DNA from 2 places in the Anaeromicrobium sediminis genome. Region 1 is predicted to be linked to the other one. Evidence: a T-box and tRNA genes for the amino acid it is inferred to sense, from the RefSeq annotation. Region 1 holds a T-box; the other holds one or more tRNA genes.
The links. A T-box is a leader RNA that pairs with one kind of tRNA and senses whether it is charged. The one in region 1 lies ahead of alaS (alanine--tRNA ligase), so its partner is inferred to be a tRNA-Ala.

Region 1 (3,432 bases):
AATTTGATGAATTAAAAGATTTTAATCCAGATGAAGACCATCATGATCATGGTCATGACCATGAGTAAAAATTAATACTAAGTTATAGAAATTAAAGCTCAGGATTTTCTGAGCTTTTAATTTTTATTGTATATGTTAGAATAATATAGAAAAGAGAGATAAAACTAAAAGTAGTAGGTGATTAAGATGGAAAGTTTAGATAAGAAAAGAGTTGTAATAGGAATGAGCGGTGGTGTAGATAGTTCTGTAGCAGCATACCTATTAAAAAAACAAGGATACGATGTAATTGGAATAATGATGAATGTATGGCCAGAAAAAGGTGAAGATTTTCAAGAAAAGGAAGGTGGATGTTGTGGTTTATCAGCCGTTGATGACGCAAGAAGGGTTGCAAATAAATTAGATATTCCCTTTTATGTTGTGAATTTTAAAGAGGCCTTTGAGAAAAAAGTGATAGATTATTTTGTGGATGAATATATGAATGGAAGAACACCAAATCCATGTATTGCATGTAATAAATATTTGAAATTTGAGGAACTACTAAAAAAAGCCCATCAATTAGGAGCATACTATGTGGCCACAGGCCATTATGCTAAAATACAATATGATGAAACAATAGATAAATCCATAATTAGAAAATCTAATTCCATTAAAAAGGATCAAACTTATGCATTATATAATTTAACTCAAAATCAAGTTAGACATATATTAATGCCATTAGGAGAATTTTCTTCAAAGGAAGAAGTAAGAAAAATAGCAATGGATTTAGGACTAGATACGGCTGCAAAGCCTGATAGTCAAGAAATATGCTTTGTTGAAGATGACAATTATGGCAGGTTTATAGAAGAAGAACGTGGAGAAGAAATTAAAAAAGGAAAATTCGTAGATATAGATGGAAATATATTAGGAGAACACAAGGGAATTGTACATTATACTATAGGCCAAAGAAAGGGCCTTGGAATCGCATTGGGAAAACCAACTTACGTAGTTAGAATAGATCCAATTAAAAATGAAGTGGTACTAGGAGATAATAAAGATGTATTCAATATGGGTTTAATAGCAGAAAATGTAAATTTTATACATTTAGGTAAATTTGTAGATGGCTTAGAAGTTGAATGTCAAATAAGATATAATTCTAAGCCATCTAAAGCTAAATTATATCATTATAGTAATGGCCTTATAAAAGTTTTATTTGAAGAAGGCCAAAGAGCTATAACACCAGGTCAAGCAGTGGTATTTTATGATGGTGATTTATTATTAGGTGGAGGAACTATAACTAAAGCTATATAATTTATCAAATATTTTCTAGTGTACTTATTGAATTTTTTAAATTTTAAAGTGGAAAAATAATAATACTATATAAAAAATTTAAATTATAAAAAGGAGTATAACTATGAGAAATAAATTTATGTATGGAATTATTGCTGGTGGTATGATAGGAATGGCGACTAGTGCTTATATGAGTAATAGTATGAGTCCTCGCCAAAGAAGAAAGCTAATGAGAAGAGGACATAAATTAATGAGAAGAAGTCATAACGCAATTAACAAGGCAAATGACATGGTGGATGTGGTAAGAAATATTCTATAAGAATATGCGTTGACAAATAGTTCTAATTTTTATATAATCTACTAAAGTTAAATTAAAAATGAGAAAAATACTATGAAAAAGAAGAGTACACTTTATTTCAATTCACAGAGAGGAGATTCTAGGCTGAGAAATCTCTATTCGGATAAGGTAGAAGCAACTTTGGAGTATTAACTTTGAAAATAACAGTAAAGGTTAACGATTGGCATACGTTATAATGCTCTTACTAAGAGATTACAGTAACATGTAATAAGTAGGGTGGTACCGCGAGATACTCTCGTCCCTATCCCAGGGGATGAAAGTATCTTTTTTTTGAAAAAAAAGGAGAGTGTGAAAATGGAAAAAATGGGTTTAAATGAAATAAGAAAAAAATTCTTAGATTTCTTTGAAAGCAAAGATCATTATGCAAGGGAAAGTTATTCTTTAGTTCCTCAAGGGGATAAGAGTTTACTACTTATTAGTGCAGGAATGGCACCTTTAAAGAAATATTTCATGGGAGTAGAAACTCCTCCTAAAAATAGAATGGCTACATGCCAAAAATGTATAAGAACTGGAGATATTGAAAATGTAGGAAAGACTGCTCGTCATGCAACTTTCTTTGAAATGTTAGGAAATTTCTCTTTTGGAGATTATTTTAAGAGAGAATCCATAGCTTGGGGCTGGGAGTTTGTAACAAAACATTTAAACATGCCTGTAGAGAAATTATGGGTTAGTGTGTACTTAGATGATGATGAATCTTATGAAATATGGAATAAGGAAATTGGAGTACCTAAAGAGCAAATTGTAAGATTAGGAAAAGAAGATAACTTTTGGGAAATAGGAGTAGGCCCTTGTGGTCCATGTTCTGAAATTTATTATGATAGAGGAGAAAAGTATGGTTGTGACAATGTGGATTGTAAACCAGGTTGTGACTGTGATAGATATGTAGAATTTTGGAACCACGTATTTACTCAATACAACAAGGATGAACAAGGAAATTATAATCCACTACCTAATCCTAACATAGATACGGGAATGGGTTTAGAGAGAGTAGCATGTATAATGCAAGATGTGGATTCCATATTTGAAGTAGATACTATAAGGGCCATATTAGAAGCTGTATTAGATATAAGTAAAGCAGAATATGGCAAGGATGAAAAGACTGATACTTCAATTAGAATAATAACAGACCATATTAGATCCGTATCATTTATGGTATGTGATGGAATAATGCCAAGTAATGAAGGTCGTGGCTATGTATTAAGAAGATTACTAAGACGTGCGGCTAGACATGGGAAGTTATTAGGAATCAAAGGAGCCTTCCTAAACGGCTTAGTTGATAAGGTAATAGAAGTTTCAAAGGTGGCATATGGTCAATTAGAGGAAAGAAAAGATTATATTAAAAAAGTAATATCCATAGAGGAAGAAAGATTCCAAGAAACTATAGATCAAGGCAGTGAAATATTAAAAGAATACATAGAAGAACTTAGAAAAGAAGAGAATAAAGTATTATCAGGAGAGAAAGCATTTAAACTATATGATACTTATGGATTCCCTCTTGAACTAACTAAAGAAATATTAGAAGAAGAAGGTCTTGAAGTTAATGAAGAAAAATTTAAAGAAGAAATGGAACTTCAAAGGGAGAGAGCTAGATCTGCTAGAACAGACAATAGTTTAGAAGCTTGGAAAGAAGATGTATTCTCTCAAATAGATGATAGTACTAATACTGACTTTGTAGGGTATAACAATTATGTAGTAGAAGGACAGTTATTAAATATAGTAAAGGATAATGAGTTAGTAGATAAAGCTCAGGCTTCTGATAAAGTTACTCTAATATTAGATAAGACACCATTTTATCCAGAAGGTGGAGG
Region 2 (3,432 bases), on a different contig from region 1:
TTATTGTAGTGATTATAAGATCATACAAAGGTAGTATCCATGAAAATCCTATTTATAATAAATATTTGTGGCCTGGGTTGGTAATATTCGGAACATTAGGATTGATATTTGGGATTTGGGGAAATTTTAAATATAGTGATGATTCTAGAAGAAGAGAAATGATAATGGTATTAATTATGGTAATAATTTTAGTGTGTATAGGTGTTGTTGGTTTCACTCTTCTTGATAAATTTGCCTAATATTGTATAGATTATCGTATTAGAATAGAGTAGAGAAAAACAAAATTATAAAGAATAATTTCATAAAAAAATGATAAACTTTGTAGTCTGGTAAGGAGAAGATGATGTTATGGATATGGAATCAATTATAGGTATTGTGCTATCAGGTATTATAAGTTTAATTATATATGATCATATAGGTAGGAATTTTACAAAACTTATAAAAATAATTTGTTTTGTATTTATGCCTATTGGAATACTTATTTGGATACATGAAATTTTTATCACTCATAGTATCTCATTTAGTCAGTTTGGAGCTATATATATAGCAGGTTGTTTATTTTTCGTGATTTTGTCTAGTATTGGAAAAATAACAGATGAATATCTAAATATGAATTCACCAAGGTCTGATCCTATTATTTTCCTTTATGTGGGTATTTTTATACTCATTGATTCTATTTACCTCTACATATTTGAAAAATAAGAGTAGATTTAAGGGAGAGAGACAATCAGCATGTGATAGATATCTTTGAATATGTTCTAATGAAAAAAACTCTATGCGAATGAATTATTAATATAAGACTATCAAGACACTTTTAATTATTAAAGTAACTCGTATGGAGTATTATTTAACTAAGGAGGTTGTAGATGTTTGAAAATGAATTTAACGAAAAGTATAATAAGCCTGCCATTTGGAGTCCAAAGAGTATTTTTTGGATAAGTGTTTTTTTTTCTTTTATTGCTGGCGGCATAATGTATATAATTAATTATAAAAGACTTGGATATACCCATAAGGTAAAGACACAAACATTTTACATTGTTTTGGCTATTATAGGGATTATTGTTGCGTCAACTTTTATAGAGATGAACTTAATTTCTTGGGGGATAAACCTAGTAATTGCAAATTTTTACAAAGACGATCAGAAGGAGTTGTTCGAAAATCATATTAAGCTAGGTGGCAAAAAGGCATCTGTTCGAATTCCTTTAATAGTATATATTTTGTGCACAGGTGTTTATTGGGGTCTGATTTATTGGGCTGATATTTTAGAAAATGAGGATTTGGGATTTACTCCACCTACTTCTAGCTATATCTATGAAAACCATCCTGAGCTGTATAAGGCCATTATAAAGAATGAAAATTTCAAGGGGGAATTTACAGTTGATTATGTACAAAGGCCTAAGGACAGCTATGCAAACCATATTCATGCTGAGGGTTTAATTAATGGAAAAGAGTTAAGAGTTGTATCTTCATATGAGAATGTTTACGAATATATACCTTATAAAGAGGTGTATATAAATGGGCAAATCCTTATGAGAAAAGAAGGGAAAGACAAGCCCTGGATTTCTAACCAATTATCAGAGGATAATAGAGATAAATTATATGAGTACAATTCATTCAAAGGGTATAGGATTATTTCTTTAAATAAATTGATTAGAGCATCTAAAGAGGATATTAGTAAATTAGAGAAGGTCAAAATACCAAAAACAGGAGAAATCAAGAGAGATTTAACTATGTATGAAATTACATTTCGTGAAAATGAAACTTTCACGTTTGCAAATCCTATAAATGATCGTGTCAATTACCTTGAAAATGGAGACAATACTGAATTTGACTTAACCCTATTGATTAATTCACAAGATGAAATTGTATGGGAATATGGTGGGTTTTTAAATAATATTGGGTATGAGAACTGTGAGATTGATTATGATCATATAGGTGAAGACATTAGTATTGAAAGGCCTGAAATAAAGTAAATGATAAGGCTGGTGTTAGCATGATAATGTGGATATGAAAATCTCAACCCTATAATTTTATTAAGTACATGTATTGAGGAGTAATATATTTATTCATTTTATTTAAATAAGGAACCGTAAATTTGCCAAAGAAAAAAACTCTAGTTTTTATACTAGAGTTTTTTTCTTTGGTGGAGCCAACGGGAGTCGAACCCGTATCAATAGACTGCCAGTCTACTATTCTCCCATTGAACTATGGCCCCAAAATATTATTCTTATAAATTATATTTTAAAAGAAATTACAAATAATGTCAATGTTTATTGTTCCCAATTTATTATTAAAAAAATTTAAATTAAACTATTTACAAATGAGAAATAATATGGTAAATTATAATTGCAAATGATAATCATTATCAAAAAAGAGGAGATGAAGCTCATGAAAAAAGCAGTTATAATATATTGGAGTGGAACAGGAAATACAGAAGCTATGGCTCAATCAATTTCTGAGGGAGTTAAGAATAAAGGTGTAGAAGTAGATTTAGTTACTGTAGATAATGCAGACGTAAGTATGGTAGAAAATGCTGATTTTGTAGCATTAGGTTGCCCTTCAATGGGAGCGGAAGTATTAGAAGAATATAGCATGGAACCTTTTGTAGAAAGTCTTAAAGATGTAAGTTTTGGTGGTAAGAAACTAGCTTTATTTGGTTCTTATGATTGGGGCGATGGCCAATGGATGAGAGATTGGGAAGAAAGAATGAGTGATTATGGAGCTGACATAGTTGGTGATGGATTAATGGTTCATTTAACTCCAGATAGCGATGGAGAACAACAGTGTAAAGAACTAGGCGAAAAATTAGTAGGATAATAGATTTAACAAGTACTTAAATTTGACATGGAATTAATGTAAAAACCTCAAAAAAGTTATGCGTATATTTAGCTCTTATCTGATGATGGATAAGAGTTCTTTTTTTATAGTATGTAGTTAAAACCTCGTATTTAGTGTAAAATATAAGTATAAACTCATATGTAGGGGGATTTAGCATGACTAAAAAGGGTATTTTGATAGTTAGTTTTGGTACTAGTTATGAACGAGGAAGAAAAATCATTGAATCTATAAATGATAAGATAAAAGAAACCTTTTGTGATTATGAAGTAAGACAAGCCTATACTTCTGAGAAGATTATTAAAAAGCTTGGTACTAGGGAAAATATCTGGATAGATACTTTAGAAGAATCCTTAGAAAAATTCATGTTAGATGGTTTTAGTGAGATCATATTACAACCACTTCATATAATTCCTGGTCATGAATATGAAAAGATAGTAAAAATAGTAGAAGAATATAAACATAAATTTAAAAAGATAGTATTGGGAAAAACTCTTTTATACGATGTGGAGGACTATGAAATTGCGGTGGATAGTATTTTAGAATATTTACCTAATACAAAGGAAGATGAAAAAATAGTATTAATAGGTCATGGGG

Region 2: it encodes a tRNA-Ala, which carries the amino acid that the T-box ahead of alaS (alanine--tRNA ligase) is inferred to sense. The anticodon was not compared.

Annotation. Positions count from the first base shown of each region.
Region 1 is NZ_NIBG01000001.1:75,777-79,208, forward strand. Features, by position in the region: gene nifU (Fe-S cluster assembly scaffold protein NifU) at 1-68, shown strand, start outside; gene mnmA (tRNA 2-thiouridine(34) synthase MnmA) at 187-1,287, shown strand; gene CCE28_RS00365 (hypothetical protein) at 1,391-1,585, shown strand; T-box leader at 1,649-1,870, shown strand; gene alaS (alanine--tRNA ligase) at 1,919-3,432, shown strand, end outside.
Region 2 is NZ_NIBG01000012.1:40,912-44,343, forward strand. Features, by position in the region: gene CCE28_RS13685 (hypothetical protein) at 1-239, shown strand, start outside; gene CCE28_RS13690 (hypothetical protein) at 349-702, shown strand; gene CCE28_RS13695 (hypothetical protein) at 867-1,973, shown strand; tRNA gene CCE28_RS13700 (tRNA-Ala) at 2,142-2,215, opposite strand; gene CCE28_RS13705 (flavodoxin) at 2,389-2,817, shown strand; gene CCE28_RS13710 (sirohydrochlorin cobaltochelatase) at 2,994-3,432, shown strand, end outside.